DNA from 3 places in the Janthinobacterium sp. HH104 genome. Region 3 is predicted to be linked to each of the others. Evidence: predicted binding sites of a transcription regulator. Region 3 holds the regulator's gene; each other region holds the start of a gene.

Region 1 (10,513 bases), on a different contig from region 3:
CGGCAAGTCTGGCACGGCGTGCCACACTCCTTGCGGCGCGGAATCCAATTGAACAAGCGAAACCGTCCCAGCAGCGCCAGCGCCGCACCAAACGGGCACAGGTAACGGCAAAAGAATTTATAGGAAACACTGCTGAGCAGCAGCAAGCCCACGGCATACGCAACAAACGGCCAGGCGCGCACGAAGTTCAGGGTGATGGCCGTCTTGAACGGTTCCAGCTCGACCAGCTTGTCCGTGATCTGGCTGGAAAACAGGCTGCTGGAAAGGATGGCCAACAGCAAGCCATACTTGATCCATTTCAGACGCCCGTCGAGGCGCGGCTTGATCTTCCACTGAGGCAAGCGCAGCCACTGGCCCAGCTTGCCCGTGAATTCCTGCAGCGCTCCAAACGGGCACAGCCAGCCGCAAAACGTGCCACGCCCCCAGATCAGCAGACTGAGCAGCACGAACGCCCACAGGATCACCGTCATCGGATCGAACAGGAAAAAGCCCAGACTGCGCCCCGCCAGCAGCGCTTGGATGACGCCCGTGATATTGACGATCGACAACTGGCCCTGCGCGTAATAGCCGATGAAGCCAATGGTAAACAACAGGAACAGACGGCGGAACCATGCAAATTGGCGGCCATCGCGCACCAGCCGTTTCTGCCACGCCAAGGCGCCGGCCAGCAGCGCCAGCCCGGCCACCAATAGCAGCAACTCGGCCTTGCGTCCCTGCCACGTGCCACGCCACGTGGCATCGTCGCCTTGCGGCGCCGTATAGAACTCTGCCGGCAAGCGGTAGCTGACATCCACGTTGCGCGCGATGCGCTCCGGATACACGATGCCCTTGCTGCGCGTGATCGGCAGCGTGAACGCCAGCGGACTGGCCGCATCGAGTCCCGCCTGGCTGATGATGCGCAATGCGACGATATTTTCCGTCGGCAAGGAAGCCGTATCGGACAAGCTCAAGTCCAGGTCCAGGTCGCGCATGTCGATGGGCAAGCCATCCTGCTTCAGCAACAGCCGGTCGGGCACGGTGCCGCGCACGAAATCGTCGCCCAGCACGCTGTAGCGCCCGCGCGACATGATGAGGATGGCGTGGTCGCCCTCGTCGAGCCGGTTGCGCAATTTATTCCAACTGCGTTCCGTCAACAAATTGCGCCCCACCGTGGGAACAGAGACATACGCCAGATAGAGGTCGATGAACACGCCGTCCGGATCGCGCGCGGCTTCCGGTTCGAGCCCCGCGCCGGGACTGCCGGCAAACAAGGCTTCCACGTCCTTGTTGCTCAAGCGCACATGCTGGATCAAGCCTTGGTCGAGCATCTGCGCCACGCTGAGTTTCTCGAATACCTCCATGCGGATGCGGGCAATCTGGTCGGGGTCACGACCTTGCGCAAAACCGAGTTTTTTGCGCGACACTTTCAAGGCCGAGGCCAGCACGCTCTGGTTGATGATGCGCACGGAAGCCGTGGCCTTCGATACGCCATCGATATCGGCGTGGGTCGCATCCGGCGCGCGCTTGGTTCGCGCATCGATGGCGATATTCTGTTTCAGCGACAAGCCCTGGTACTGTTTGACGAACTGAAACAAGGGCGCTTCGCCCAAGCCGTCGAGAAACACGGGTTCGTGCTGCGACAGTACGGCGACATCGAGAAAACTGCCCTTCGGATCGATGGCGATCAGCAGATTGACGGGTACGCCGGAAAAGCCGGGAATGGGCGCCAGGTCCACCGACTCAAAAACGTAGCCGACCAGCTCTGTCGCCGTGGCGTTTTGGCGGAACAAGGGCCAGACGGGCAAATCGGTCTCCTTGTCGCCCACGACGATGGGCGCGGGAAAACGCCGCGCCAGCTCGGCCTTGGTGAGCACACCGGCCCAGGCCTGTCCGAGGATAAACAGGAATAGCCAGCAAGCTATGAACAAGCGCATTATCCGCATGCATGGTGCTCCGTGCGGCGCCCTGTCGCAAGGCGCCGCGTTGTTGAGTTAGAAGAAAATAATGCCGCCCAGGGACACGCCATTCATCTTCGCTTCGCCGCCGGCAAAACCTTTCGAGCGCGTCTGGCCCAGCTCGCCTACCAGGGTGATCGCGCTGTTGAGCGAGTAATACGCGCCCAGGGTCAGGTTGGCGTTCGACTTCAAGCCGCCCGTGCCGGCCGTGTTGTCGTCGTTCTTGCTGATGCCGTAGGACAAACCCAGCTTCAGCTTGTCCGTCGTTTTATACGTGCCTTGCAGCAGCCAGTTCTTCGATTTGGTATCGCCCTGGTCCGCATCGGACAAGATACCGAGCCCCTTGCCGCCCTGGAAGTTGACCAGTACGCTAGCCGGGCCCATCTGGTACGAGCCACCCACTTCCACGCCGCGCATGGTCAGGTCATCGACTCCTGGCGTTTTCGAGGTGAATTTTTGCGACTTCACGCCGAGCCACGCCTTCAACCCTTCCTGCGCATACGTCAGCTGCGCCTGCACTTGCGGACTCGACTTCGAAGAATAGGTCGAGCCTGCCACGATGGGCGTATCGGAGACCGGACTGACCAGCGCCACATCGACGCCAACGCCACCCGACTTCGGCGAGCTGTACATGATCTGGCCATAGTTGCCCAGATAGGTATAGCCGGCGCCGATATGGCCCAGGGTCACGCGGCCACGCTGCGTCGCCTGCACGGGTGCGCCCGAACCCAGCAAGGTCATGTCGGACAAAATCGCGTTCGCGCCGAAGATGCCATAGTCGCGGCCCAGCTTGAAGGTGCCCATCTGCTCATTGCCAAACGTGAAGAAGGCTTGGCGCACGTCGACCACGCTGTTCTGGCTGATGGCGCTGTCCGTGGCCGTCGAGTTGTAGATGCCGATCAAGGCTTTCACGTCGTACTCGCCCAGCCTCGAGCTCGCCGAGGTGATCAAGCCGTTGGGCAGCAAGCCGTTGCCGATGGTGGTGCGGTCCTTCTCTCCGCCGCAACCGAGCGCCTGGCCGCCCAGCGCCAGCCCGCCCACCGCATCGCCCGAACACGACACTTGCGTGTAGTAGGCGTTGACGATGCCGCCCACCGACACGGTCCAGTCGCCAGCCTTGATATCGACGGCTTGCGCCTGTCCCACCGCTGCGATTGTCATGACACCGAGGCTCCCCAGCTTGATCCATGTGTTCATTTCTTCTCCTCTTTCTTCTCTGTTTTTAGTGTGCACACCAGTGATTGATGTACCTCAAGCTTTGGCAATAAGCGTGCCCAGCAAGCCTCAGAGGGAGAAAGAAAAAAAGCGTATTGAACGTGTGCAGCGGCGGATCAATCGCCACTGACAGTGTTCATTTTTTGACCGCAAGTATGCGTATCGGCCATCTAGGTAAACAAAAAACTGACGGCCTGGGCCGTCAGCAAAAAGAAAGCACCTGGCGGACAGGGAGACACCCATCCGTGTGGCCCGGGTGCTTCACCCCATTACTTCGATGCCAGCTTGAAGACCCACACGGAACCGCCCTGTTCCAGGAAGTTGACCTTCTTCGCCACTTCGCCGCCCCACAGCGGCACCGCGCCACCCCAGCCGGAAACGACGGCCACATATTGCGTGTCGCCATCCTGCCACGTGACGGGCGGCGCCACGACGCCCGAGCCCGTCTGAAATTTCCACAGCTCCTTGCCCGTCTTCGCATCGACGGCTTTCAGGAAACCTTCCGGCGTGCCGTAGAACACCAGGTTACCGGCCGTACTCATCACACCACCCCACAGCGGCGCGTTGTTCTTGATTTCCCAGACGATCTTGCCCGTCTTCGGATCGACGGCGCGCATGGCGCCGATGTAGTCGTCAAACAGGGGCTTGATGGTGAAGCCCGCGCCGAGGAAAGCGCCGCCCTTCTTGTAGCTGATCGGCTCGTTCCAGATATCCATGCCCCATTCGTTCGCCGGCACATAGAACAGCTTGGTTTGCGGCGAGTAGGCCATCGGCATCTGGTTTTTGGCGCCGAGGAAAGCCGGTGCGGCAAACACGGTCGTGCCCTTCTTGCCTTCCTCTCCCTTGGTCGGGTCGCCGGGGCGGCCGGCGGCGATGAAGTTGGGCCGGCCCGTCTTCAGGTCGATGCTGCTGGCCCAGGTGATTTTCTTCACAAACGGGAAGGCGTTCTGCAGCTTGCCCGTGTTGGCGTCAATCACATAGAAGAAACCGTTGCGGTCGGCCTTGCCGCCGTAGCGCTTGCCATCCATGTCGAAGGTGACGAATTCGTTGGCGCCGTCAAAATCCCAGGCGTCGTTCGGCGTGTTTTGATACGCCCACTTGATCTGGCCCGTTTTCACGTCCAGCGCCACGGTGGACGACGAATACAGATTGTCGCCGGGACGCAAGTGGCTGTTCCATGGCGCCGGGTTGCCGGTGCCAAAGTAGGCAAGCTTGGTTTGCGGATCGTAGGTGCCGCCCATCCACGTCGAGGCACCGCCCGTTTTCCACAGGTCGCCGGGCCAGGTCTTGTTCGCGGTGCCGGACACGCCATTGTCAATCGCCTTGCCATCCTTGTCGTAGCGGTGGCCCATGTGGCCCTCTACCGTCGGACGGCTCCACACGAGGTCGCCCGTCATGGGGTTGCGCGCTTCGACCCGCCCCACGATGCCGAATTCGCCACCCGACACGCCCGTCAGCAGCAAGCCTTCGGCGATCAGCGGCGCGGCCGTCATCGAGTAGCCGGCTGCATAATCGTCGACTTTCTCTTTCCAGACGATCTTGCCCGTGTTCTGGTCCAGCGCCACCAGGTAGGCGTCGAGCGTGCCGAAAATCACCAGGTTGCCGTACAGGGCCGCACCACGGTTGACCACGTCGCAGCAGGGCATGATGCCGTCTGGCAAGCGATGCTCGTACTTCCACAGCTTGGCGCCCGTTTTCAAGTCGACGGCAAAGATGCGCGAATACGATGCCGTGACGAACATCTTGCCGTTATGAATCAGCGGCTGCGATTCCTGGCCACGCTGTTTTTCGCCGCCAAACGAGAACGACCAGGCCGGCACCAGCTTGGCCACGGTCTTGTCATTGATCTGCGTTAACGGCGAATAGCGCTGGCCCTGCGTGCCCATGCCGAACGACAGGACGCTGGCTGGATTCTTCGCCGTGCTGTCGAGCATGGCATTGGTGACATTGCCCACGTCAGCCGCCTGGGCCAGCGATGCCAAACCCAAACCGACGAGTATCCCCATAATTTTTTTCTGCACAATCATCTCCCTCTGTTTTATTAGTATGTGTGTGTATCAAGTCTTGCGGTGCTCATGCGGCTGGGCATGCAGCAAGGCGCACTCTTCATCGGTGAACAGGCGCGAACGCGTCAAGAAGCGCTTGCCCGTGCCGTTGTCGAGTGAAAACATGCCGCCATTGCCATCGACCACATCGATAATCAACTGGGTATGCTCCCAGTACTCGAATTGCTCGAGTCCCATGTAGAACGGTGTACCATTCAAATTGCCGAGATAGATGTCGGTATCGCTGACATCGAACTCGCCCAGCGCATAGCACATGGGCGCGCTGCCGTCGCAGCAACCGCCCGACTGGAAAAACATCAGCGGGCCGTGACGCTGGCGCAACTTGTCCATCATTTCCAGCGCCGCATCGGTGGCGACCACCCGGGCAATTGCTGCACTCATGGCATCCCTTTCTGCGCGCCGCGCCTGGACGACAGGCGCGGCGCGTGTACCGGTTTAGAAGAAGCCCAGCGCTTTCGGGCTATAGCTCACCAGCAAGTTCTTCGTTTGCTGGTAGTGATCGAGCATCATCTTGTGGTTTTCGCGGCCGATACCCGATTGCTTGTAGCCGCCGAACGCGGCATGGGCTGGATACAGGTGGTAGCAATTGGTCCACACGCGGCCCGCCTGGATGGCGCGTCCCATGCGGAAGGCGCGCGAACCATCGCGCGTCCATAAGCCGGCGCCCAGGCCGTACAAGGTATCGTTGGCAATCGCCAGCGCGTCGGCCTCATCCTTGAAAGTGGTCACGGACACGACCGGTCCAAAAATCTCTTCCTGGAAAATGCGCATCTTGTTGTTGCCCTTGAACACGGTCGGACGCACGTAGTAGCCGCCTTCCAGATCGCCCGCCTGCGTGTTGCGCTCGCCGCCGGCCAGCACTTCGGCGCCTTCCTGGCGGCCGATGTCGAGATAGGACAGGATTTTTTCCAGCTGCTCCTGCGACGCCTGCGCGCCGATCATGGTGGACGAGTCGAGCGGATTGCCCTGCTTGATGGCGGCCACGCGCTTCAAGGCACGTTCGATGAATTTTTCGTAGATCGATTCCTGGATCAGCACGCGCGATGGGCAGGTGCAGACTTCGCCCTGGTTCAGCGCGAACATGGCAAAACCTTCCAGGCACTTGTCGAAATAATCATCGTCGGCATCCATCACGTCTTCAAAGAAGATGTTCGGCGACTTGCCGCCCAGCTCCAGGGTGACGGGAATCAGGTTTTGCGCGGCATAGCCCATGATCAGGCGGCCCGTGCCCGTTTCGCCCGTGAAGGCGATCTTGGCGATGCGCTTGCTCGACGCCAGCGGCTTGCCCGCTTCCAGGCCGAAACCATTGATGATGTTCAGCACGCCCGGCGGCAGCAAATCGCCGATCAGCTCGATCAACACCATGATGGACGCCGGCGTCTGCTCGGCCGGTTTGAGCACGACGCAATTGCCGGCGGCCAGGGCTGGCGCCAGTTTCCACACAGCCATCAGAATCGGGAAATTCCACGGAATGATCTGGCCCACGACGCCGAGCGGCTCGTGGTAGTGGTAGGCATAGGTTTCCGCATCGATTTGCGCGACGGAACCTTCTTGCGCGCGGATGCAGCCGGCGAAATAACGGAAATGGTCGATGGCCAGCGGGATGTCGGCGTTCATCGTTTCGCGGATCGGCTTGCCATTGTCGATGGTTTCCGCCGTGGCGATCAGGCTCAGGTTCTGTTCGATGCGGTCGGCGATGCGGTTCAGGATATTGGCGCGCTCGGCAGGCGACGTCTTGCCCCAGGCATCCTTGGCGGCATGGGCGGCGTCCAAGGCCAGCTCGACATCTTCCGCCGTGGAACGGGCGATTTCGCAAAATGGCAAGCCCGTGATCGGTGTGATGTTAGGAAAGTATTCACCTTTTACCGGGGCAACGAATTTGCCGCCGATGTAATTGTCATAGCGTTGTTTGAAGGGATTGGCTACGCCCAGTTTGCTGATGTCTGCGAGATTCATGTCGTCCTCTATCGGGTTAATTAGAATGGAATTGCTGTAATTAAAATCAAACGTCCTGGTACAGATGGGGTGAGTACACGGAGTCTTCCGCAAATGCCGTGCCAGCTCGGCATCCCACTACAAACTTAGCCGCTTTTACCCTTGTTACAAGGGCCTAGCGTCAATACCGGTGTGCTTTTCAGCGCATGCCCGGGCTTGAGCCGCTGCACAATGGAACAGGTGTACCAGACTGGAACACCTGTTCCTGTGCCATTAACGAATCACCACGCCCCATGGCAATTCACCTACAGCAATATCGGCCACCTTGCGCGCGCTGGCCGTGTCGATGACGGAAACGCTGTTCGAACGGCCATTGGCCACGTACAGCTTGGCGCCATCGGGCGTGATGGCCATGTTCCACGGGCGCTTGCCGACGGGAATGGTGGCCGTGACCTCGTTGCTGGCCGTGTCGATCACCATCACCGTGCCATCGATACCGTTCGAGACATACACCTGCTTGCCGCTGGGATGGACCACGATGCCGTTTGCATTCTTGCCAGCGGGAATGGTGGCGATGGCCTTGCGCGCGGCCATGTCGATGACGTAGACGGCATTGACCAGTTCGCACGCCACGTAGGCGCGGCCCGAGTCCGGACTGAAACCGATGCCGCGCGGGCGCAATCCCACGGCGATGGACGCCACCTGGCGGCGTTGCACCACATCAATGACATCGACTTGTTCAGCCTCTTCCGCGCTGACCAGCAGCCAGCGCCCATCGGGGCTGAAAACGGCATGTTCCGGATTGCGTCCATGCACCTTGATATCGGCGAGCAAGACGCCCGTCTGCCCATCGAGCAAGGCCACGCTATTGTTTTCCTCGACGGCCACGGCCACGTAATGACCGTCTTGCGAAGCGCTGACGCCTTCGGGCGACTTGCCCAGCGCCACCGTGCGCAGGGGGGCGCCGCCAGCGTTATCGATCAGCAGCAAGGCGCTGCTGGCCGCATCCGTGACAAACAATTGCCGCCCGGTGGGGTCGGCGGCGATGCCGCGCGGACGCTTGCCGGCTGCAATCTGGCGCACGACCTGGTCGGTCGCCGTGTCGATCACGCTCAAGGTGCCCGATTTTTCATTGGGAACATAGGCAAATGGAGCAGCCTGGAGGGCGCTGCTGGCGAGCGCAGGCAGCAGCCAGCACACTTGGCGCAAGCGCGAGAAGAAGTTGGGCATAATCACCTTTCGATGGCAAAACACAGGAAAAGCGCGCGGCATCGGCGCATCTGAACATTGCTGTATGCAAACGCCATGCCACTGACACGCGTATAATTTCAGCCCACCAATGGAGACATGGCAGGCATATTGCTTGATACAACGATGCAGACCTGCGCCGCGCACGCGACCAAAGCAGGCTTTTATTCACATTGGAGAATCCGCATGCAGCACCGTTTCCGCCTGAACACCATCGCCAGCCTGTTTGTCGCCGGCAGCGCTACCCTCGCCCCTCACGTCTTTGCCGCCGAGGCAGCTGATCTGGCCGCCGGGCAACTCATGGATACGGTGGTCGTCAGCGGCAGCCGCATCGCCCATCCAAGCCAGGAAGTGCCGGCCTCGATCGACGTCGTCGACAGCGCCCGCATCCAGGATGGCCAAATCCGCGTCAACGCGTCAGAAGCGCTGGCCGCCGTGCCGGGCCTGGTCGTGCAAAACCGCCAGAACTATGCGCAAGACTTGCAAATCTCGTCGCGCGGCTTCGGCGCACGCTCGGCCTTTGGCGTGCGCGGCGTCAAACTGATCAGCGATGGCATTCCTGCCAGCATGCCCGACGGCCAAGGCCAGGCCGCCACCTTCAACCTCGATACGGCCGAGCGCATCGAAGTGCTGCGCGGACCGTTTTCTGCCATCTACGGCAACCACTCGGGCGGCGTGATCCAGCTGTTTTCCAAGGATGGGCAAAATCCTCCATCCGTCGAATTAAATGTGGTGGGCGGCAGCTACGGCACCAACAAAGTGGACTTGACGGCGCAAGGCCAGGCAGGCGGCATCGGCTACGTGCTCGACGGCTCGCGCTTCCGCACGGACGGTTTCCGCGACCACAGCGCCGCCACGCGCGAACAGGCGTTCGGCAAGATCACCGTCAAGCCCAATGCGGACAGCAAGCTGACCATCGTTGCCAACAGCCTGCACCAAGGCAACACGCAAGATCCGCTGGGCGCCACCTGGGCCACGTTTGCCCGCGACCCGCGCGCTGGCGAAACCGATGCGAACGACACGCAAAACCCGAAGCGCACCCTGGCCGAGCGCTACAACACGCGCAAGAGCATCGACCACCAGCAAATCGGCGCCACCTATGAACAGTCGTTCGGCGACGACCGCCTGCATGTGATGGTGTATGGCGGCAACCGCGACGTGATCCAGTACCAGGCTTTTACCAAAGGCTTCCAGGCACCGCCCAGCCATTCAGGCGGCGTGGTCGACTTCCAGCGTGAGTTCTACGGCATCGATACCAACTGGCTGCACGTGAACCAGTTGGCCGGCGGCAAGCTGAGCACCACCATCGGCATCGATTACGGCCGCTCCAGCGATGACCGCACCGGCTATGAAAATTACATCGGCAACACGTTTGGCGTGAAAGGCAAGCTGCGCCGCGACGAGCAGAATGTCGTCTCCAGCCTCGATCCCTATATCCAGGCGGAATGGCAAAGCGGCCCATGGCTGCTGAGCGCAGGTGTGCGCTACAGCAAGATGAAAGTGTTGGTGAACGACCGCTATCTCAGCAATGGGAACGACAGCGGCAGCCTCGAGTTCAGCCACACGACACCGGTGCTGGGTCTGCTGTATAAACTGACGCCGAACGTCAACGTGTACGCCAGCGCCGCGCGCGGCTTCGAAGCGCCTACCTTGAATGAACTGTTTTACTCGGGCACGGGTGGCGGCTTCAATTACCAGCTGAAACCGGCCACCAGCACCAACCTGGAAGCGGGTATCAAGGCGAGGATCGCCAACAACACCCACGTAAACGCGGCCGTGTTCCAGATCAAGACCAACGACGAACTGGTAGTCGACAAGTCCAGCGGCGGGCGCACCAGCTATCGCAATGCAGGTAAAACCTTGCGCCAAGGTATGGAAGTGTCGCTGGAATCCAGCCTGCCATATGGTTTCACGGCAAAAGTAGCACTGACCAGCCTGCACGCCGTGTATGACCAGGCGTTTGGCAGCGTACGCGAAGGCAGCCGTTTGCCTGGCGTGCCCAGCGCCAACCTGTTCGCGGAACTGGCGTGGAAAGATACGCTCGACCGCTTTGGCGCGGCGCTGGAAAGCGTGGCCAGCAACCAGGTCTACGCGGAAGACAGCAACATCGAAAAA
Region 2 (10,513 bases), on a different contig from region 3:
CGCGAAAACCGCTACTGGATGAGTCAGTTGATGGGTTCCGTGACCCAAGGGCGCGACCCCGCGCACATCCTGCGCTACGAACAGCGCGTGCGCGCCATCACGCCGCAAGCCGTCAAGCTGGCGGCGCAACGCTACCTGGACATGCACAATTATGTGCAGGTGGTGCTGTATCCTGAACGCAAAAACGTTGCAGCCAAGTAACCCTCGTGTTTGATCTGCATGGGCGGCAGCGTGGCGAAGCTGTTAAACTGCCGCTTATTGATGTGATATCGCAATTTAACAAGCAAGGAAATACGATGGCTAAGAAAGAAGAGCTCGATCCGGAAACCCTGGAGTTGATCAACTGGTGTATCGAGGTCGAAGGCTTCCTCGTGGCTGGCGGCGCCACCGTGGCGCAGGCGCAGGACCACATCGAAGAGCAGGTCGAGTGGTTTACCGACCAGTTCTACGACGGCTTGACGCCGGAAGAGGCGGCCAAGGAAGCCTTGGCCTGACCTTCAACAGTAACTTACAGCGGGCGGTGCCTGCCGGGCACAGCCCGGTAGCGCCGCCCGTTTTGCTTTTCTGAAAAGATTTCCATTGGGCAATTAATTCTCCTATTTATTTCCAGGCACCCATGACACTCCGTTCGCGCATTCTCCTCCTGTGTTTCAGCACCTTGCTGGGCATCGTCCTCATCGCTTCATTTTCCCTGTATTCCTTGCGCCAGACCATGATGGCGGAAAGGGTCGAGCAATTGACGGTGCTGGTGGAGCTGGCCAACGCGTCCGTGGAAAAGGCGTATGCGCTGGAACAATCGGGCAAGCTCACACGTGAGCAGGCCCAGCAGCAGGCCAAGCTGGCCATCGGCAGCTTCGCCAAGGACGAGATGTATTATTTCGTGCGCGATTTCAGCACGGACTTGCTGTACGTGCATCCGAATGCGTCGCGCATCGGCGTGCCGCAAAAGAACATGAAGCAGTCGGGTGACCGCTACCGCGTGGCCCTGGCTGCCAGCCGCATCGGCCTTGTGCAGGCGGACGGCACGCGCCCCGGCGTGCCCGACCCGGTGGCGAAGATGTATGCCGTGGTGAAATTTTCGCCGTGGGACTGGCTGATCGGCACGGGTACGTATATCGATGACATCAACCACAAATTCTGGGCCCAGGCGGGCGTGCTGCTGGCCATCGGCGGGGCGCTGATGCTGGTGGTGGGCGCCTTGGCGGCCCTGATGCTGCGCCGCATCCTGGCCCAGCTCGGCGGCGAACCCGACTATGCAGCGGCCATCGTGGCGCAAATCGCCCAGGGCGACCTGACCACGCACATCGATACGCGCCCCGGTGACACGTCGAGTTTGCTGATGGCGATCAAGGCCATGCGCGACAACCTGGCCCATCTGGTGAGCCAGGTGCGCACCGATGCAGAATCGATTTCCACGGCGTCGGGCGAGATCGCCTCGGGCAACCACGACTTGTCAGCGCGCACGGAGCAGCAGGCGGGCTCACTGGAAGAAACGGCGTCGACGATGGAAGAAATGACCTCGACCGTGCGCCAGAATGCGGACAATGCGCGCCAGGCCAACCAGCTGGCCATTTCCGCCTCGCAAGTGGCGAGCCAGGCGGGTGGCGTGGTGAGCCAGGTGGTCGACACCATGGGCGCCATCAATGCCTCGTCGAAAAAGATCGGCGACATCATCGCCGTCATCGACGGCATCGCTTTCCAGACGAACATCCTGGCCCTGAACGCGGCCGTGGAAGCGGCGCGCGCGGGCGAGCAGGGCCGTGGCTTCGCCGTCGTGGCCAGCGAGGTGCGCAACCTGGCGCAGCGTTCGGCCGCAGCCGCCAAGGAGATCAAGCAATTGATCGACAGTTCTGCCGAGCAAGTGGGTGCCGGTGAAAAACTGGTGGCGCTGGCGGGCGAGACGATGGAAAAAGTCGTTTCCAGTGTGCAGCACGTGACCGATATCGTGGCCGAGATTTCCTCGGCCAGCGCCGAGCAAAGTGCCGGCATCGAGCAGATCAACCAGGCCATCGTCGAGATGGATAACATGACGCAGCAAAACTCGGCCCTCGTCGAGCAGGCGTCGGCGGCGGCGCAGGCGATGAACGAGCAGGCGGCCGGGCTGGCGCAGATCGTCAGCGTGTTCAAGGTGGGCGCAGTGGCAGGGGCGCCGCGCCCGACGCAGGCGGCCCAGCGCCGGCTGGCCCGCTAAGTTTTCGTCATAGCGGGAACTTATCGCCTGACCATCTGTCAAATTCTTCTTGGTCCTTAGCGGACGCATAGTAGAGGTGAGCATGACAGATGGTTTTTCCTATCACGCGGCATTTGCCCGCAACCTGGGCTGGGTCACGCAGGCGGAGCAAAACAGCTTGCGCGGCAAACGCGTGGCCATTGCCGGCATGGGCGGTGTCGGCGGCGTGCACTTGCTGACCCTGGCGCGGCTGGGTATCGGCGCTTTCCACATCGCCGATTTCGACACCTTCGATATCGCCAACTTCAACCGCCAGGCCGGCGCCATGGTCTCCACCCTGGGCCAGCCCAAGGTGGCCGTGCTGGCGCAGATGGCGCGCGACATCAATCCCGAACTCGACATCAAGCAGTTTCCCGACGGCATACACGACAGCAACCTGGCCGAGTTCTTTGCCGGTGTCGACCTGTACGTGGACGGCCTGGATTTCTTCGCCTTTCCCGCGCGCCAAGCCACTTTCGCCACGTGCGCCCGCCTGGGCATTCCCGCCATCACGGCCGCGCCGCTGGGCATGGGCACGGCCGTGCTCAGCTTCATGCCGGGTGGCATGACGTTCGAAGAGTATTTCGGCTGGGGCGACTTGCCCGAAGAAGAAAAAGCGCTGCGCTTTCTCGTCGGGCTGGCGCCGGCCGGCTTGCACGGTCCTTACCTGGTCGACCCGTCCGCCATCAACCTGAAGGAGCGGCGCGGGCCGTCGACCATCATGGGCTGCCAGCTGTGCGCGGGCGCGGCCGCCACGGAAGCCTTGAAAATTTTGTTGAAACGCGGCAAGGTGATGGCGGCGCCGCACGGTGTGCATTTCGACGCCTATCGCAACAAGCTCGTGCATACCTGGCGTCCCGGCGGCAACCGTCATCCGTTGCAGCGCCTGACGATGGCCATCATCAAGCGGCGACGCGCCGCGCAGGGGGCATAAATGGCGCAAGCACTGTTGAACGATCCCGTGCTGGAAAGCATCCTCGACCAAGCGCGCTGGGCGCCCAGCGGCGACAACACGCAGCCGTGGCGCTTTGAAGTCGTGGACCCGCGGCACGTGGTCGTGCATGGTTTCGATACGCGCAGCCACTGCGTGTACGACCTCGACGGCCATCCCAGCCAGCTATCGCTGGGCGCCTTGCTTGAAAGCATGGCGCTGACGGCCAGCTGTCACGGCTTGCGCATGGAAGCGCGCCGGCGCCTGTCCATGCCCGATACCCTGCCCACCTTCGATGTGCACCTGATCGACAGCCCCGGCATGCTGCCCGATCCGCTGGCGGCCTTCCTGCCGCAGCGCAGCGTGCAGCGGCGGCGGCTCAGCACGCGCAGCCTGCGCGCCAGCGAAAAGGCGGCGCTGGCGGCCAGCTTGCCGTCCGGCTATGGCGTGCAGTGGTTCGAGGGCGGGCGCGCGCGGCTGGCCTGCGCGCGGCTGATGTTCGACAATGCAAAGCTGCGCCTGACCATGCCCGAAGCGCACAAGGTGCACCGCGACGTGATCGAATGGGGCGCGCGCTTCAGTAACGACCGCATCCCGGAGCAGGCGCTCGGCGTCGATGCGATGACGGCGCGCCTGATGCGCTGGGTCATGCACAGCTGGCGCCGCGTGGATTTTTTCAATACCTGGCTGGGCGGCACCATTGCCCCGCGGCTGCAGATGGACTTGCTGCCGGGCCTGTATTGCGCCGCGCATTTCGCGCTGCTGGCCGATGCGCCGCCGCGCCATATCGACGATTATGTGGCGGCCGGCCGTGCCATGCAGCGCTTCTGGCTGACGGCCACGCAGCTGGGACTGCAATTGCAGCCGGAACTGACGCCGCTGATCTTTGCCCGCTATGTGCGCGAGCGGCGCACCTTTTCGCGCACCGATGGCATGCAGGAAATGGCGCAGGAGTTGGCCGTGCAATGCCAAGGCGTGCTGGGGGCGGCGGCGGTCGAACGGGCCGTGTTCCTCGGACGCATCGGTGCGGGGCCGGCGGCCAGTGCACGCTCCTTGCGCCGTCCGCTGCAAGACTTGCTGGTGGCGCCCACAACGGGGCAGTAGCGCGCGTGACGCCGTGCGCGCCACGGCGTCAGCATCAGTGCCGGTGCCGGCGCCGTGGCGCCAGGCACGCCAGCGCTGCCAGGCCCGCCGCCAGCAGCGGCAAGGTGCCGGGCAGCGCCACCGGGGTGACGCCTGGCACGTAGGCCAGTTCGGAACTGTTCAGCATGTTCAACACGAGGGTGTAGTTGCCCGCCACCAGGTTGTCCGTGATGGCGCCATATTGCCCGCCGCAGGTCTTGCCGGTGCCCGTGCCCGTGGGCGCGCCGCAGCCGCTGGGGTCGTACGTGAATACGCTGCCGCTGGTGAGCGGCGTTTGCGCGTAGCCCGTATTGAGGTTGGCGGCGTCGGCCAGTTCGGTGCCGCCCAGGATGCCGGAGCCCAGGCTGCCGTCGGGCGCCCAGTTGAAGACGATCTGGCCATTGTCATCGATGATGCTGAACGTCATCGCCATATTCGTCGTGGCCGCCGAGCCCGTGCCGGCCAGCGCGTCCAGGTACAGCTGCATGAAGGGCAGGGCCTGGAAGTCGAAGGCCAGGGTTGCGCCCGGCTGGCCGACGACGAAATTGATGGCCAGGGCCGTGCTGGAACCGTTGCGTCCCGAGGCGTCGGCGCTGCCGCCGCCCGTCAGGAAGGTTTCCGCCGCATTCACCGTATGCGTACTGGTCGAGCCCGGCGGGAACGGGGGAATTTGCGAAGTGATGATTTGTGCCTCGCCGCGCGCATACGCGGCGTTGCCCATGCCTTGCTGGGTAAAATCATTTTGCCCTTTGGTCACGGCGCCGCGTGTCGCTTGCGGCGCGTCGATCTCATTGCTGCCACCGTTGATGACGCTGCTGCCGTTGAGCGTGGCGGTGGTGCGCGACAGGTCGATATTGCTGATCAAGGTGGTGGAACCGGTGGGATTGCTGATGACCAGGCCAAAGACGCTGGTGTAGGAATAGCCGTAGGCGGCGGCGCTGGCAGTGCCGCTGCCGGCCAGCAACAGCAAGGCCAGCAGGGCCATTGAAAGTCGGGTGCATAAAAATGTAGTCATGAAAATCCTCATCTCCTGGTCGGCCGCGTTGTAAGGAAAACCGACAGGCTTGCCGCATAAAAAAAAGGCGAGGAGACTCCCTCGCCTGTGAATCCCCCCTGTTGCCTGGTTCAGGCGGCAACTTTGCGGCGGCGGGCGTAGCCCAGGCCGGCCAGGCCCAGGCCCAGCAAGGCCAAGGTGCCCGGTTCGGGTGTCGCCGCCTGTTTCACCAAGTCCACGCTTTCTACCGCATTCAAGGTCAAGGTGTAGTTGCCGGCCGTCAAAGCATTGCTGACGGAGCTGAAGTTGCTGCCGCACGCTGTACCCACACCGGTGCCCGTGGGCGTGCCGCAGCCGGAAGGGTCGTAGGTGAACAGATTGCCGCGCGTGAGGAAATTGGTCGCCAGGCTGGTGTTCAGGTTGGCGCCATCGGCGTTTTCCGTGCCGCCGAAGATGCCCGAGCCGATCACGCCGTCCGGCGTCCAGTTGAATACCGTCGCGCCGGCCGCGTCCGTGATGGTGAAGGTTACGACCAGGTTGGCCGTGGCCGTGGACAGCTGCCCGACCGTGCTTTGCAGGAAGACCTGCATGAAGGGCGACGCCAGGAAGTCGAAGCTCAGGGTTGCCGTGGGCGAGCCGACGACGAAATCGACCGAGAAACCCGTGGTCGAGCCGTTGCGCCCGGACGCATCGGCCGTGCCGGCAGGCCCGTCAAGGTGGGCTTCGGCCACGTTGACGGCCTGGGTGGAGGTGGAGCCTGGCGGGAACGAAGGGAACTGCGTGCTGACGATTTGCGCATCGCCGCGTGAATAGTTGCCTGCCGGGCCTTGTTGCGTGAAGTCGTTTTCGCCCTTGATGACGGGGCCGACGTTGGCGCGTGGGGCATCGAGCGAGCCGGCGCCACCATTGATGACGCTCACGCCATTCAGGGTGGCCGTGCTGCGCGAGATCGTGGTGCTGTTGGCCACCGTGATCTGGCCCGTCGGCACGGCGATCACCAGGCCGAAGATGTTGTTGTACGAATAGCCGTAGGCGCCCGCCTGTGCGCTACCGGCGGCGCACAGCATGGCCAATGCCGCTGCGGCCGGGAGCAGTTTCAGTTTCGAGAGTTTCATTGTATTCACCTCATGGTTGAGTGAGTCTGGAAGTCTTGCCTGAGACCTGTCGGCAGGTGCTCATGGCCAGTACCTAGCGACTTCCATGCCAACGCATGAGGTTCTTTTAAAATCAATGACTTGGCGTGCTTTTGTTGACGCGGTGCAAGCTTTGCCGGATGCGCTGTAAGAAAAACCGACGCCAGCCTTTCAAGGCTGTCCGCCTTGTGGCAACGAGCCCAGCAGGGCGTGCATATGGGGCAGCAAGCGTTGCGCGGGCACATAGTCGCGCATGGCCGTGGCCAGCTGGCGCGCCGCCAGCTTGGCCCGGCCATCGTCGAGCATGCGCGTGGCGGCATGGCGCAGAGCGGTTTCCTGGAAGCGGTCGGCGCGCAGCAGCAGGCCGGCGCCGGCGCCCACGATGCCGTGCATGTTGAGAAATTGGTCGAGGTTGTTGGCGATGCCGATGACGGGCACGCCTGCCGTCAGCGCTTGCTGGCTGGTGGGGCTGCCGCCGTTGCAGATCACCAGGCTGGCGCGCCGGGCGGCCGCGTCGCCCGGCAGAAAGGGCGCGACATAGGCATTCGGTGGCACGGCATCGACGCGGATGGTGCCGGCCGTGGCCGCCAATACGGTGACGGGCAGGGGCGCCAGCGCGCGCAGCACGCGCGGCAGCAATTGCCCCTGGCCTGAACTGCCCAGGGTGACATAGATGATGGGCCGTCCGCTGCTCAGTTCCGGGCGCTGCCACCAGTCCGGCAAGTCGAGCGGCGGCGCCCAGATGATGGGACCCAGGTAGTCGTGCGTGGACGGCATGCCGTGCGGCGGGAACAGTTGCGGAATATCCGCGTACAAGGTGCGGTCGGCATCCGTATAGATGCGCCGCAGGTCGCTGCCCAGCGATGGCAAGCCATGGCGGCGGCGCACGCGGTTCAGGGGCACGGCGTGCGAAGCGAAGGCCAGCGGGCGGATCAGGCGGAACAGGGGATCGGCCAGCCAGATGGGCAGCACGCCCGTCAGGGGCAGGTTGGGCACCGTGTAGTGCTGGCGCACCCAGGGACTCCAGTAGGCGTTGCTGACGGTAATGTAGGGAATGCGCTGCAGGCGCGCGCTGACCGACAGCGACAGGCGGAAGTCGCCGATCACGAGGTCGGGCTGGACGGCATTGAGCAGGCGCAAGTCGTCTTCCACATACGCGTGCAAGGTGCTTTCCGTATACACGGGCTTGCCGTGCGCCAGCGCCTGCAGAAATTGCAGCGATGAAATACTGTCGATGCGCCAGCGGCGGAACGGGGCTTGCTTGAAACAAAAGTCATACCCATCGGCGCAGGCAAAATGCACCTCGTATTTTGCCTCGTCCAGGCCCTGGGCTAGGCTCAGGGGACGGCCAACATGGGCCAGGGTCACTGCCTCGGCCATAAAGAGGATTTTCTTGCGCGCCATAGGGGTCGCTTGTACTCGTGCTGGAGGGGATGCCTGCGAAGTTGGAGTGGCGCCACGCCGTTTAGTTCCCCTGCAGCGGGCCAATGGCGGGCGCCAGGATTTGGCTGCATCAGCTACAGTGGGGCAAAGGAGGCCACCATGCAGCCACAATTCCATCTTGCCCCGCTGCGTGCGCACAGCACGCCCGAACCCGATATACCGCCACCGCCCGAAGGCGATCCCCTCAAGCCGCCGCCAGAACCGCCGCCGCACATCGACCCCGTGCCGGTCGAGGAACCAACGCCGCCACCACCGCCCGTGAAAATGCATTGAACGGTTCTCGGACCGTGGCGCCGCGCCATGGGTGGCGGCGGGCAGGCGCGCGCGATGTTTATTTCCAATCGGAAATTGAAGGCGCGGGCCTCGCCAGAGGCACGCCATTTAAACAACAAAAATGCGCATAAATGTTGCCGAGCGGATACAAATCAAGCTCCAACTGCTGAGTGTCATGCGGCCGTCACGATTCTGTTCTTATAATGAGACATCATAAAAATTCTTGTACAGGAGACCATCGTGGGCAATTCCTTGCATAACAAAATCTACCTGGGCCGGCGGCCTGTGATCACCAGCAAACACCTCGTGGCGCTGGCCCTGGCGGGCGCCGTGGCTGGTTGCGGCCTGGCATGGCTGCTGCTGCGCAGCTACAAATAACGCTCGTCACGCCCGTGTTTCCGTCGCCTGGCCGCATGGCGGGCGGCGGTAGATTCACGTTGCCTGTTGCCGATGCGCAGCGGGGCGCGTACCATGGGGGCCGAACACCTGGCCTTTTATGGAAAAGTAATGAAGAACGAGAAATTAACAACCGATGAATATGACGCGCTGGAGCAAGTTGCACGCGGCATCAAGACCGAGCGCCCCAGTGCTTGCGTTGCCCGCAATGCCAAGCGCCTGTCGGGTCTGAAGCTGCTCAGCTATGCGCGCGATGGCCGTCTGTCCATCACCGAGAAAGCACAACAATTGCTGTTCCTGCGCCGCTGCATCATGGGTTTGCGCGCTGTCGCCACCGATCCGCTGACCAAGCTCGATACGGACGTGGCGTATTTCCTGGGCAAGAAAGCCCACATCGTGGCGCGCGCCGAAGGCGAAGGCCACGACATTTCCGACAAGGGCCGCGAATCGCTGGCCGACATCGACACCCTGGGCCTGTAAGGCTCACAACCGGCCCCTGGGGCCGGTTTTCACATCTTCCCTCACTTTTAATTTCCCCCTTGGAGAACACTTTGGACAGCGCGATGAACTGGTCGGCCCACGAACTGACGATGACGGTCCTGATGACGCCCGATATGGCCAACTTTTCCGGCAACGTGCACGGCGGCACCATCCTCAAATACCTCGACAGTGTCGCCTACGCCTGCGCCAGCCGCTATTCGGGCAGCTATGTGGTGACCTTGTCCGTGGACCAGGTGATGTTCCTGCAGCCTATTCACGTGGGCGAGCTGGTGACGTTCCTCGCCTCGATCAATTACACGGGTACGACGTCGATGGAAGTGGGTATCCGCGTGGTAACGGAAAACATCCAGCAGCGCCTGGTGCGCCATGCCAACAGCTGCTACTTCACGATGGTGGCCGTGGATGCCAACCGCAAGCCGGTGGCCGTGCCGCCGCTGGTGCTCGAGACGCCAGAGCAGCACGCGCGCTTCGAGCAGGCAAAGCTGCGCAAGCTGTCGCGCCAGAAGGTGTCGAAGAAATAAAGGCAGCGGACATGAAAAAACGGCCACCAGAGCGATCTGGTGGCCGTTTTTTATTGCTTGCCGCCGGCTGGCGGCATGGCGCCGTGATTAACGGTCGCCGTAGCTGCGGCGTGCGCCATCGGTGCTGCGCGGGTTGGAACCCTTGTAGCCGCCGCCGGTGCTAGGTGCGCCGTCTTTGCGTGGTGCGCCTGGCTTGCTGAACGTGCGTTGGCCTGGCTTCGCGCCGCCACGGTTGTCGCCTGGTTTCCAGCCGCCTGGACGGGCGCTCGAACGTGGTGCCGATGCCGTTTTCTTCGGTTCGAAACCTTCGATGACATTGACCGGGATCAATTGCTTGGTAAAGCGTTCGATGCGCTTGACGTTCATGCCTTCAGCGTGGTTCACCAGCGAGATGGCCAGGCCATTACGGCCAGCGCGGCCGGTACGGCCGATGCGGTGGACGTAGTCTTCAGGGAACTTCGGCAGATCGTAGTTGAACACGTGGGTGATCGTTGGCACGTCGATACCGCGGGCGGCAACGTCGGTGGCAACCAGCACTTTGACCTGGCCGCGGCGCATGCCGTCCAGGGTGCGGTTACGCGCGCCCTGATGCATGTCGCCGTGCAAAGCGGCAGCCGAGAAGCCTGCGATGTTCAGACGGTCGGCGATGGTGTCGGCGTCACGCTTGGTGGCGGTGAACACAACAGCCTGGTCCAGCGATTCGTCGCGCAGCAGGTGGTCCAGCAGGCGATTCTTGTGCGACAGATCGTCGACGAAGTGGACGCGCTGGGTGATGTTTTCATGCTTGTTGCTCGAGCTTGCCACTTGGATGACCAGTGGGTTCTTCGTGATGCGGCGGGCCATGTTGCCCACGACGCCGTCCAAGGTTGCCGAGAACAGCATGGTTTGACGGCCTTCTGGCGTCGCTTCCACGATTTTTTCGATGTCGTCGATGAAACCCATGTCCAGCATGCGGTCGGCTTCGTCCAGCACCAGGATTTCCAGTTGCGA
Region 3 (10,513 bases):
CATGCGCGAACAGCGGGGCAGCTTCAAGCGTTTCTGCTCGCTCATCGGTGCGCGCAACGTGACGGAATTCAATTACCGCATCAGCGATGAAAAAGCCGCGCACGTATTCGTCGGCATCCAAATTGCCGACCGGCATGAGTCGAGCGTGCTGGCGAAGACCTTCGAGGAGCACGAATTCAAGACCTTGGACCTGACCCACGACGAACTGGCCAAGTCGCACATCCGCCACTTGGTGGGAGGCAAGAGCCGGCTGGCCCAGGACGAGCTGCTGTACCGCTTTGAATTTCCCGAGCGCCCCGGTGCGCTGATGCGTTTCCTCGACAGCATGGCGCCGAACTGGAATATTTCCCTGTGCCATTACCGCAGCCAGGGCGGCGACGTGGGCCGCATCCTGATCGGCCTGCAAGTGCCGCCCGATGAGATGGGCGAATTTGCCCGCTTCCTCGATACCCTCGGGTACCGTTACTGGGATGAGAGCAGCAATCCTGTGTATAAATTATTCCTGGGGTAAATGGGGAAGTAACCCAACTGCACATGCTGGGGTCAGACCCGTCGGGTCTGACCCCGGTCCTTGCCGTTGGGGTGAAATAGGCTACCATGCGTCCTTGACTGAATTCACGCCACACGACCATGACCACCACCAACGATCTCGCCGAACAATCTCCCCTGGGCAAAAGCTCCGCCTACCGCACCGATTACGCGCCGGAATTGCTGTTTCCGATTCCACGTCAGGGCAAGCGCGACGAGCTGAAACTGCGCGGCACTTTGCCCTTCTTCGGCCTCGATATCTGGAATGCGTACGAACTGTCGTGGCTGAACCAGCGCGGCAAGCCGCAGGTAGCCATCGCCAAGGTCAGCGCGCCGGCCGATTCGCCGAACATCATCGAGTCGAAATCGTTCAAGCTGTACCTCAACTCGTTCAACCAGACCAAGCTGGACAACCCCGAAGCGCTGCTGGCCCTGCTCAAGCAGGATTTGTCGAACGGCTTCGGCGCGCCCGTGCAAGTGGAACTGACCTTGCAGGAAGATTTCGGCAAGCTGAAAATGGGCGAATTCGACGGCGTACTGCTCGACCGCCTCGACCTGGAAATCACGCAATACACGCCTTCGCCGCTGCTGCTGAAAGCCGCCCTGAATGAAGCGCCCGTGGAAGAAAAACTCGTCTCGCATTTGCTCAAATCAAATTGCCTGGTGACGGGTCAGCCAGACTGGGGCAGCGTGCAGATCGAATATGCGGGGCCGCAGATCGACCAGGAAAGCCTGTTGCGCTACCTGATCGGCTTCCGCGAGCACAATGAATTCCACGAGCAATGCGTGGAGCGCATCTTTGTCGATATCTTGCGTCAGTGCAAGCCGCAAAAACTGTCCGTGTATGCGCGCTATACGCGCCGCGGCGGCCTCGATATCAATCCATGGCGCAGCAATTTCAGCACGGGTACGATGCCGGGCAATCTGCGCAATGCGCGCCAGTAACACCAGACACCACCACGCAACCATGCCAGCAGGAATGTTGGCTGTGTTTTAAAACAACGTTGCAGTAGTGCCGCAGAGCATGTCACAGACGCTGAAAAATCGGAAAATCGGCATTCGGCGGCGGAAAAACCGGCGCGCGCCGTGTTTTTAATCAAGAAATAGCCGATACACGCCGATGTTATTTTTTTGCTAAAATGATGGCCACGTGGGCTGTAGCGCCCACTGCGCCCGCAGCGGGCGTATACTGTTGAGAATTGGCGTTACAGGCCGCCGAAACAGGCCTATAATTCGGCTCGCAAGCCCTCTGCGCATTGCACCATTTCATTGAGTGTCATGACTAATCTTAGCAAAATATTATCCCTCGAAAACGTCCTGCTGGACCTGGAAGTCTCCAGTAAAAAGCGCGCCTTCGAGCAAGCCGGCCTGATCTTCGAAAACAATTACGGCATCGCCCGCTCTACCGTTTCGGACAATCTGTTTGCCCGCGAACGCCTGGGCTCGACGGGTCTGGGCCATGGCGTGGCCGTGCCGCATGGCAGAGTCAAGGGCAGTAAAACCTTGAAATCGCCGCTGGGCGCCTTCGTGCGCCTGGCCGAGCCGATTCCCTTCGAATCGCCCGATGGCAAGCCCGTCAATCTGCTGTTTTTCCTGCTGATTCCTGATCATGTCACTCAGCAACATCTGGAAATCCTGTCGGAAATCGCCGAAATGTTTTCCGACGATGCCTTCCGTACGGCGCTGGCCACGGATCCGGAACCGAAATCCGTGCATTCGCGCATCGTCAATTGGCAACCCAGTCTGCAAGCGGCGGGTTAAACTTCAGGTATTCCTCCACTCCTGAAGAAGACTGCCATGTTGCAAACGCCGCTGACGATACAACGCCTGTACGACGATAATCGTGAAAGTCTGCAACTGGGCTGGTTCGCCGGCTTCCCCGGCGGCGAGCGCCTGATCTCGGGCGACGTCTCGTCGGCCGCCGACCAGGTCGGCCACTTGAACCTGATCCATCCGGGCCGCATCCAGGTCTTCGGCCACCAGGAAATCAATTACTACCAGCGCCTGAAGGTCAATACGCGTACCCACGTGATCGGCGAGCTGATCGCCGGCGGCCCGCCCGCGCTGATCATCGCGCAAGGGCTGGAAACGCCGCCCGACATCCTCGCCATTTGCGACGAGCAAAACATTCCCCTGTTCTCCACCCCGTTGCCGGCCGCGCAAGTGATCGACTTCCTGCGCGTCTACCTGTCCAAAAAACTGGCGCAGCGCATCATCATGCATGGCGTGTTCATGGACGTGCTGGGCGTGGGCGTGCTGATCACCGGCGATTCGGGCCTGGGCAAGAGCGAGCTGGGGCTGGAACTGATTTCGCGCAGCCACGGCCTGGTGGCCGACGACGCCGTCGAATTCTCGCGCATCGCGCCGAACATGATCGAAGGCCGCTGCCCGCCCCTGCTGCAAAACCTGCTGGAAGTGCGGGGCCTGGGCTTACTCGACATCAAGGCCATCTTTGGCGAAACGGCCGTGCGCCGCAAGATGCGCTTGAAACTGATCGTGCATCTCGTGCGCCGCAACGCGCTGGAAGAAGAAGTCGAGCGCCTGCCTTTCCTGTTCCCCACGGAAGACGTGCTGGGCCTGCCCGTGCGCAAGGTCGTCATCCCCGTCGCCGCCGGCCGCAACATCGCCGTGCTGCTGGAAGCGGCCGTGCGCAATACCATTTTGCAACTGCGCGGCATCGATACCTTGCAGGAGTTCATGGAGCGGCAACGACTCGCCATGAGTGGCGATTAATGTTGCCAAGGAGTTCGCCCTTGCAAGGGCGAACCGTTACGCAGGCACGCAGCAGTGCTGCGTGAATTCCCTGCTGCACCGACGACTCGCCATGAGTGGCGATTAGCAACGTAGGTCGGATTAGCGGGCCGCCGAGGCGGGGCAAAGCCCCGCGTAATCCGACAACATGGTTGACGTGTGCAGCAAAGAAATACCACAGTCCAAATTGCAATAATTTGTAAAGACAATTGCCTTGGAGCAGAGTGCCGATCTTTATTGTATGATCGGGCTATGCATATCGTCCTTATCACCGGAATATCCGGCTCCGGTAAATCCGTCGCGCTCAATGTGCTGGAAGATACCGGCTACTATTGTGTCGACAACCTGCCACCGGCCTTGCTGCCCAGCCTGGTGCAAACCCTGCTCGACGAAGGTACACCGCAACTGGCCGTCGCCGTCGATGCGCGCAGCGCCGAGTCGCTCGTCAGCCTGCCGCACAATGTGGCGCTGCTGCGCGACCAGGGACACGACGTCAAGGTCATGTTCCTGACGGCCACCACGCATTCGCTGGTGGCGCGCTTCTCGGAAACGCGGCGCAGCCATCCGCTGTCGCATGAATTGCGCCCGAACCAGAATCCGGCCAGCCGCCGCACCCTGATCGAGTGCATCTCGGAAGAGCGTGAACGCCTGTCGGCCATCGAACAGCTGGGCCACGTGATCGACACGTCGGAGCTGAGCGCCAACAAATTGCGCGCCTGGATCAAGGATATGATCGCTTCCGAACGCGCGCCGCTGACCCTGTTCTTCGAATCGTTCGCCTTCAAGCTGGGCGTGCCGCTGGACGCCGATTTCGTCTTCGACGTGCGGGCCTTGCCCAATCCCTATTACGACCTGGCGCTGCGCCCGCTCGACGGCCGCGACGCGCCCGTGATCGCCTTCCTCGACGCGCAGCCGAGCGCGCTGGAACTGCTGGCCGACATCCGCGCCTTCATCGAAAAATGGCTGCCGTCATTCAAGTCCGACAACCGCAGCTACCTGACGGTGGCCCTCGGTTGCACGGGTGGCCAGCACCGCTCCGTGTACATGGCGGAACGGCTGGCGCAATACTTCGGCCCCAACGAGCGCGTCGTGCTGCGCCACCGCGAACGTAGCTAGTTAATTCAGGTGGCGCAGCGGATGCGCTGACGCCGGCCAGACCGGTGCGAAGAAGCGCGCCACCATGGCAGCATCGACCTCGTCCAGGCTTGATGGGTTCCAGCGCGGCGCATTGTCCTTGTCGACCACCAGCGCACGCACGCCTTCGAGCACTTCGCCATGCTCGAAATTGTGGCGCACCACCGTGCGCTCCAGACGCAGACAATCGGCCACGCCCAAGTGAGCCCCGCGCTGCAGCAATTCCAGAGTTACCGACATCATCAAAGGCGAGCGCAGGCGCATGGCCGCCAGCGCCTTGCTGGCGAACGCGCTGTCGTCCTGCGCCAGCGAGGCCATGATGGCCGCCACGGAGCCGGCGCCGAAGTGACGGTCCAGCGCCACGCGCGCCGCCGCCAGCGAGGCGATACCCGCCTCGGCCTGGAACGGCGCCGCCAGCGCCTTGATGGCGACCGGCAAGGCCTCGCCCGGCGTCGACTCGAACAGGGCCAGCAGCGCCCCCATCTGCGCCTCGGGCAGGTAGACATCGGCCAGGTCCGTGTACAGGGCGTCGGCCGCGTTGATCGTCAAGCCCGTCAAGCCCAGGTACAGGCCCAGCTGGCCGGCCAGGCGGGACAGGAAATAACTGCCGCCCACATCCGGGAACAAGCCAATATTAACTTCCGGCATGGCCATGCGCGTGCGGCCCGTGACGATGCGCAGGCGGTTGCCGGGTCCGGCTTGCGCCACGCCCATGCCGCCGCCCATCACCACGCCATCCATCACGGCGATATACGGTTTCGGATAGAAATGGATCACATGATTTAACGCGTATTCTTCCGTAAAGAAATCTTCCAGCAAGGCGCTGCCGCCTTGCGGCGTGGCCAGGCCCGCATCGTAGAAGAAACGGATGTCGCCGCCGGCGCACAGTGCTTTCTCGCTGCTCGAGCGGATCACGACGGCGTCCACCTGCGGATCGTCGCGCCAGGCCAGCAGGGCAGCGCTCAGGGCGCGCACCATCTCCAGCGACAGGGAATTCAAGGCTTTCGGACGGTCGAGCACGATGTGCCCCGTGCGGTTGCGGATGGAGGTCTGGACGAAGTCGCTCATGGCAGGCGTGAAAAAAGTAAAAGTACAAACATTTTAGCGCCTGCGCGGGGAAGATTGCATTCAAAAGGTCCAGGCGCAAAAAAGGGCGCAATGTGCGCCCTTAGTTGATCACAACTGCTGGAAGCGGGTGGCCTTAAACGGCGACGACGGCGTCTTCCTCGGAGTTGTCTGGCAGATGCTTGATCGCCTCTTTACCGTGCCCTTGCACTTTGGTTTTGTATTTCATCACTTGCCTATCGAGCTTGTCGATCAGGGCATCGATCGCGGCATACAGGTCTTGTGCCAGGCTTTCCACATAGACGGTTTTGCCACTTAAACGCAGGTTGACTTCGGCCTTTTGACGTTTTTCTTTCTCTTTGAGGTTATCCACGGTCAGAATCACGGCGATATCGATAACTTGATCGAAATGACGTTTCACGCGTTCCAGCTTCGTTTGTACGTATTCACGGATGGCTGGTGTCACTTCGAGATGATGTCCGCTGATGGTGAGATTCATACACACTCCTAAAGATGATCGGGTTCGTGCGGTCCATCCTATCCGGCCCGCAGAGGAACCGAAAAAAACTTACAAACACTTACGCAGGCTCACTGGCGGAATTTTCAACGCTTCCCGGTATTTGGCAACAGTACGTCGCGCAATCACCATGCCTTGTTCCCCCAGCATGTCCGCAATCTTACTGTCGGATAAAGGATTTTTAGGGTCTTCTGCTCCTGTCAGTTGCACGATCAATGCCCGTATCGCCGTCGATGACGCTTCGCCCCCCGCTTCGGTGGCGACGTGGCTACCAAAGAAATATTTCAACTCGAACATGCCGTGCGGGGTCAGCATGTACTTTTGAGTTGTTACCCGCGAGATAGTACTCTCGTGTAAACCCAGTGTATCAGCTATTTCACGGAGCACAAGGGGGCGCATGGCAACGGCCCCGTGCGAGAAAAAGTTCTTTTGTCTTTCTACTATTGCCTGTGCCACGCGCAGGATCGTGTCGAAACGCTGGCGCATATTCTTGATCAGCCACTTGGCTTCCTGCAACTGTGCGCCCATGGCGCCCTCGCCCTTGCCCTGCTTAAGCAGGTTGGCGTACATGGCGTTGACGCGCAGGCGCGGCATGACGTCGTTGTTCAGGGTCACTTGCCAGCCATTGCGCGCGCGCTTGACGACGACGTCGGGCACCACGTAATCGGACACGTCCGAGGCGAATACGGCGCCCGGATGCGGATTGCACTGGCGAATCACCGTCTGTGCTTCGCGCAAGTCTTCATCGTCGCAATCGAGGGCTTTTTTCAGCTTGTTGAAATCGCGCTGGGCAAACCAGGCCAGGTGCTTTTCCACGATGACGAGGGCCATGCGCCGCGTCACCATGGCGATGTGCGGCAAGCGCTTGATCTGCAGCGCCAGGCATTCGGACGCATTGCGCGCGCCCACGCCGGGCGGATCGAAACTTTGCAGCAGCGACAAGGCCGTACGCATCTCGTCGGCGTCGATTTCCAGCTCTTCCGGCAGGCGCGCCAGGATGTCGTCGAGCGACTCTTCCAGGTAGCCATTGTCGTCGAGCGCGTCGATGATCAGCTCGACCAGCGCGCGGTCGCGCAATTCAAGCACCGTCACGCGCATCTGCTCCATCAGGTGTTCGCGCAGGGTGCAGTGATGGGCCTCGAGTTGCGGGCGGGAATCTTCGTCGTCGGGCGCCTTGCCCCGGCTCGCCTCGCTCCAGTCGCTGTCGCCGCCATCCGCCGCGGCCGGACCCTCGCCCGCCTCGCCGTCAAAGGTTTCCGCTTCGGCTGGCGCCGCGGGCGCCTCCTGGCCTGGCGGCTGGGGCGGCGCTTCGGCCGGCGCCGCCGTGGAACTCAAGGCCCCGTCCGACAGCAGGCGCAGCGAACGGTCGAGCGGATCGTCGAGGCGCTCGAGCAAGGGATTGTCCGTCAGCAGTTGTTCGAGTTCCTGGTGCAATTCCAGGGTGGACAATTGCAACAGGCGTATCGATTGCTGCAACTGCGGCGTCAGTGCCAGGTGCTGCGAAGTGCGCAGCTGCAATGATTGTTTCATTGGCTTACATGCGGAAGTGTTCGCCCAGATAGACCCGGCGTACCGACTCGTTCGCGATGATGTCGTCGGGGCGTCCCGACGCCAGTACCGAGCCCTGGTTGATGATGTAGGCACGGTCGCAAATACCCAGCGTCTCGCGCACATTATGATCGGTGATCAGCACGCCGATATTGCGCTCCTTCAAGAAGCGCACGATGCGCTGGATCTCGATCACGGCGATCGGATCGACGCCGGCGAACGGTTCATCGAGCAGCACGAAACGGGGATCCGTGGCCAGCGCGCGGGCGATTTCCACGCGGCGGCGCTCGCCGCCCGACAGGGACAGGGCCTGGTTCTCGCGCAGCTTTTCAATCTGCAAATCGGCCAGCAGCTTATCCAGGCGCTCCTCGATCTCGGCCTTCTTCAAAGGACGGCCTTCGACGGTCTGGATTTCCAGCACGGCGCGGATATTGTCTTCCACCGTCATCTTGCGGAAGACGGACGCTTCCTGCGGCAGATAGGACAGGCCCATCTGCGCGCGGCGGTGGATCGGCAGGCTGGAAATGTCCACGCCGCTGATGTCGATGCTGCCGCCGTCCGACGGCACCAGGCCGACGATCATGTAGAACGAGGTGGTCTTGCCGGCGCCGTTCGGGCCCAGCAAACCCACCACTTCGCCGCATTCGACTTGCAGCGAGACATCATGCACGACTTGCCGCTTGCCATAGGTTTTTTGCAGACCGCGAACGATCAGGGTGCTGCCGCAACGAGTATTGTCCATTATTTCTTTCCTGGCGCAGGCGTGGCCGGCGCTTTCTCCGCTTCAGGCGCCTTGGTCTTCGGCTGGATCACCATGCGCACGCTGCCGCCATCGGAGGTGCTGGTGCCGCTGTCGGAATTTTCCATCTTGAATACTTCCTTGCGGCTGTCATACGAGATGAAGGCGCCATTGGCCACGTCCGTCACTTTCGTGCCTTCCAGGCGCGTCAGCTTGGCCTTGGAAAACAGTTTCACCACTTCCGTCTTGTTGTCGTATTCCACGCGCTCCGCTTCGCCTTCGACCCACAGGTCGCCCGCGCCATCGCGCTTCTGGCGGAACGTGGCCAGCTTGCCGGGATCGGCCCAGAAGGTGATGAACTGATAGCCTTGCGGGTCTTCCGTGATCAATGCCCGGCCCGCCTTCATGGTCAGGGTGCCCTTGACCAGCACGACGTCGCCCGTCAGGGTACGCACTTGCTTGACGTCATCGACGTGGCCGCTGCGTGCCGTGATGACGGCTTCCTTCTCGGAATCGGCTTTCTCGGCATGCGCCACGCCCATGATGGCCAGCGAAAATACGGTCAACAGCAAGATGTTCTTCATAGTATGGTTTCCTTGTTTCATTCTGTCATTTTGCCGCCGCGGCAGGGCGCGGTTTCGGCGGGAGGACCATGCGCAGCGCATTCTGCACTTCCACCACGCCCGTGGCGTTATTGGCTTTCATGCCGATGCCATTGAGGCGCGAGGTGCCCGTCAGGATATCGACAGGCACGTCCGTTTCCATTCTTTCCTCGTCCGGAAACACCGTCAGCGCTTCCGTCCTGACCGTCAGGTTCTGCGCCTTCGGACTGGCCGCGCGGTCGATCACGACCTTGCGGTGCAGTTGCAGCCTGGTATTGTCCTGGTCGATATGCGCCAGTTCCGCATTCATGTTCAACGGCGGCATGCCGGGCGTGAGCTTGCGCACGAAGGGCTGGTCGATATCGGACGAATCGTCGGCCGGATAATGCGTGAGCTTGGTGCCCGACACGATATAGCTGGGCTTACCCGTCAAATCCATGCGCACCAGGCTGAAATTGGTGATGAAATAATCGGGCTCATCCAGATGCTTGCTGGCCTTGATGTCCTGGCTGTTCTTGTTCATCACTTCGAGCAGCCAAAAGCTGGCCAGCGCGACAACAACCGCGCCCAGCAGGGTAAAAATCGTGCGCCAGCGATGGGCGCCTCCTGGCTTACGCATAGGGTTTCACTCTTTCCAATATCACTGGCGGCAAGGTGCGCCTCACTCCAGGAACGGCGCCATGACGCGCGCATAGTTGTCCTGGGCGCGCAGCAGGAATTCGCAGATCTCGCGCACCGCGCCGCGGCCGCCTCCGGCCTGCGTCACATGGTGCGCCAGGTCCTGCGCTTCCGGACGCCCGCCCGGCACGCTGACGGCAAAACCCACGCGTTTCAGGATGGGCGCATCGATGACGTCGTCGCCGATGTAGCCGCATTGCTCTTCCGTCAAGCCCGTCAGCGCCAGCAGTTCGCGAAACGGCGTCAGCTTGTCGTGGCCGCCCTGGTGCACATGGGTAATGCCCAGGTCTTGCGCGCGGCGTGCCGTAATGGCCGAGCGGCGCGCGCTGATGATAGCCGTCTGCACGCCCGATTCCTGCAGCAGCTTGATGCCCAGGCCATCATACACATTAAACGTTTTCATCATCTCGCCATCGGGGCCGAAATGCAGGCTGCCGTCGGTGAGCACGCCATCGACGTCAAAGATCATCAGTTTGACCTTGGCCGCGCGCGCCAGGTTGTCCGCTACGCTGTCCATCAGATCACCTTCGCTTGCGTCAGGTCATGGATATGCAGGGCGCCCACCAGCTTGCCGTCGGCATCGACGACCAGCATCTGGTTGATGCGGAACTGCTCCATCACGGCCACGGCATCGACGGCCAGGCGTTCGGGCGCGATGCTGCGCGGCTGCGCATGCATGACGTCGCGGATCGCCACTTGCGTGAAATCCTGCACGCGCTCGAACATGCGGCGCAAGTCGCCATCCGTAAACACGCCCACGGGGCGGTTGTCCGCGTCGACGACGGCCGTCATGCCCATGCCCTTCTTCGTCATTTCTTCCAGCGCCTGCAGCAGGGATGCCTCTACCGGCACTTTCGGCACCCTTTCGCCGCTGCGCATGACGTCATGCACATGCGTGAGCAGGCGGCGACCCAGGGCGCCTCCAGGGTGCGAGCGGGCGAAATCTTCTTC

What was found. The regulator sigma-54, encoded in region 3, starts transcription at its own class of promoters, with help from an activator protein. The targets are predictions, from matches to a motif close to TGGCANGNAANCTGCTTT.
Positions count from the first base shown of each region.
Region 1: JAB6_RS04615 (beta-propeller fold lactonase family protein) is a predicted target of sigma-54. The motif match lies at 8,444-8,461, and genes of this name have one in related genera.
Region 2: JAB6_RS07390 (EDSAP-1 family PEP-CTERM protein) is a predicted target of sigma-54. The motif match lies at 6,445-6,462, and genes of this name have one in related genera.

Region 1 is NZ_LRIB01000015.1:3,554-14,066, forward strand. Features, by position in the region: gene JAB6_RS04590 (4Fe-4S binding protein) at 1-1,913, opposite strand, end outside; gene JAB6_RS04595 (porin) at 1,971-3,131, opposite strand; gene JAB6_RS04600 (PQQ-dependent methanol/ethanol family dehydrogenase) at 3,419-5,170, opposite strand; gene JAB6_RS04605 (DUF779 domain-containing protein) at 5,207-5,596, opposite strand; gene adh (aldehyde dehydrogenase) at 5,651-7,171, opposite strand; gene JAB6_RS04615 (beta-propeller fold lactonase family protein) at 7,424-8,380, opposite strand; gene JAB6_RS04620 (TonB-dependent receptor) at 8,585-10,513, shown strand, end outside.
Region 2 is NZ_LRIB01000023.1:35,412-45,924, reverse strand. Features, by position in the region: gene JAB6_RS07420 (pitrilysin family protein) at 1-201, shown strand, start outside; gene JAB6_RS07415 (hypothetical protein) at 297-494, shown strand; gene JAB6_RS07410 (methyl-accepting chemotaxis protein) at 617-2,191, shown strand; gene JAB6_RS07405 (ThiF family adenylyltransferase) at 2,274-3,143, shown strand; gene JAB6_RS07400 (nitroreductase family protein) at 3,144-4,244, shown strand; gene JAB6_RS07395 (EDSAP-1 family PEP-CTERM protein) at 4,279-5,277, opposite strand; gene JAB6_RS07390 (EDSAP-1 family PEP-CTERM protein) at 5,388-6,371, opposite strand; gene JAB6_RS07385 (glycosyltransferase) at 6,561-7,793, opposite strand; gene JAB6_RS29260 (hypothetical protein) at 7,932-8,105, shown strand; gene JAB6_RS29255 (hypothetical protein) at 8,346-8,483, shown strand; gene JAB6_RS07380 (hypothetical protein) at 8,613-8,981, shown strand; gene JAB6_RS07375 (acyl-CoA thioesterase) at 9,065-9,523, shown strand; gene JAB6_RS07370 (DEAD/DEAH box helicase) at 9,611-10,513, opposite strand, start outside.
Region 3 is NZ_LRIB01000054.1:90,323-100,835, reverse strand. Features, by position in the region: gene ilvA (threonine ammonia-lyase, biosynthetic) at 1-511, shown strand, start outside; gene queF (NADPH-dependent 7-cyano-7-deazaguanine reductase QueF) at 631-1,473, shown strand; gene JAB6_RS25135 (PTS sugar transporter subunit IIA) at 1,807-2,289, shown strand; gene hprK (HPr(Ser) kinase/phosphatase) at 2,326-3,261, shown strand; gene rapZ (RNase adapter RapZ) at 3,532-4,395, shown strand; gene JAB6_RS25120 (enoyl-CoA hydratase/isomerase family protein) at 4,396-5,481, opposite strand; gene raiA (ribosome-associated translation inhibitor RaiA) at 5,615-5,977, opposite strand; gene JAB6_RS25110 (RNA polymerase factor sigma-54) at 6,047-7,525, opposite strand; gene lptB (LPS export ABC transporter ATP-binding protein) at 7,530-8,285, opposite strand; gene lptA (lipopolysaccharide transport periplasmic protein LptA) at 8,285-8,866, opposite strand; gene lptC (LPS export ABC transporter periplasmic protein LptC) at 8,892-9,503, opposite strand; gene JAB6_RS25090 (HAD family hydrolase) at 9,546-10,079, opposite strand; gene JAB6_RS25085 (SIS domain-containing protein) at 10,079-10,513, opposite strand, start outside.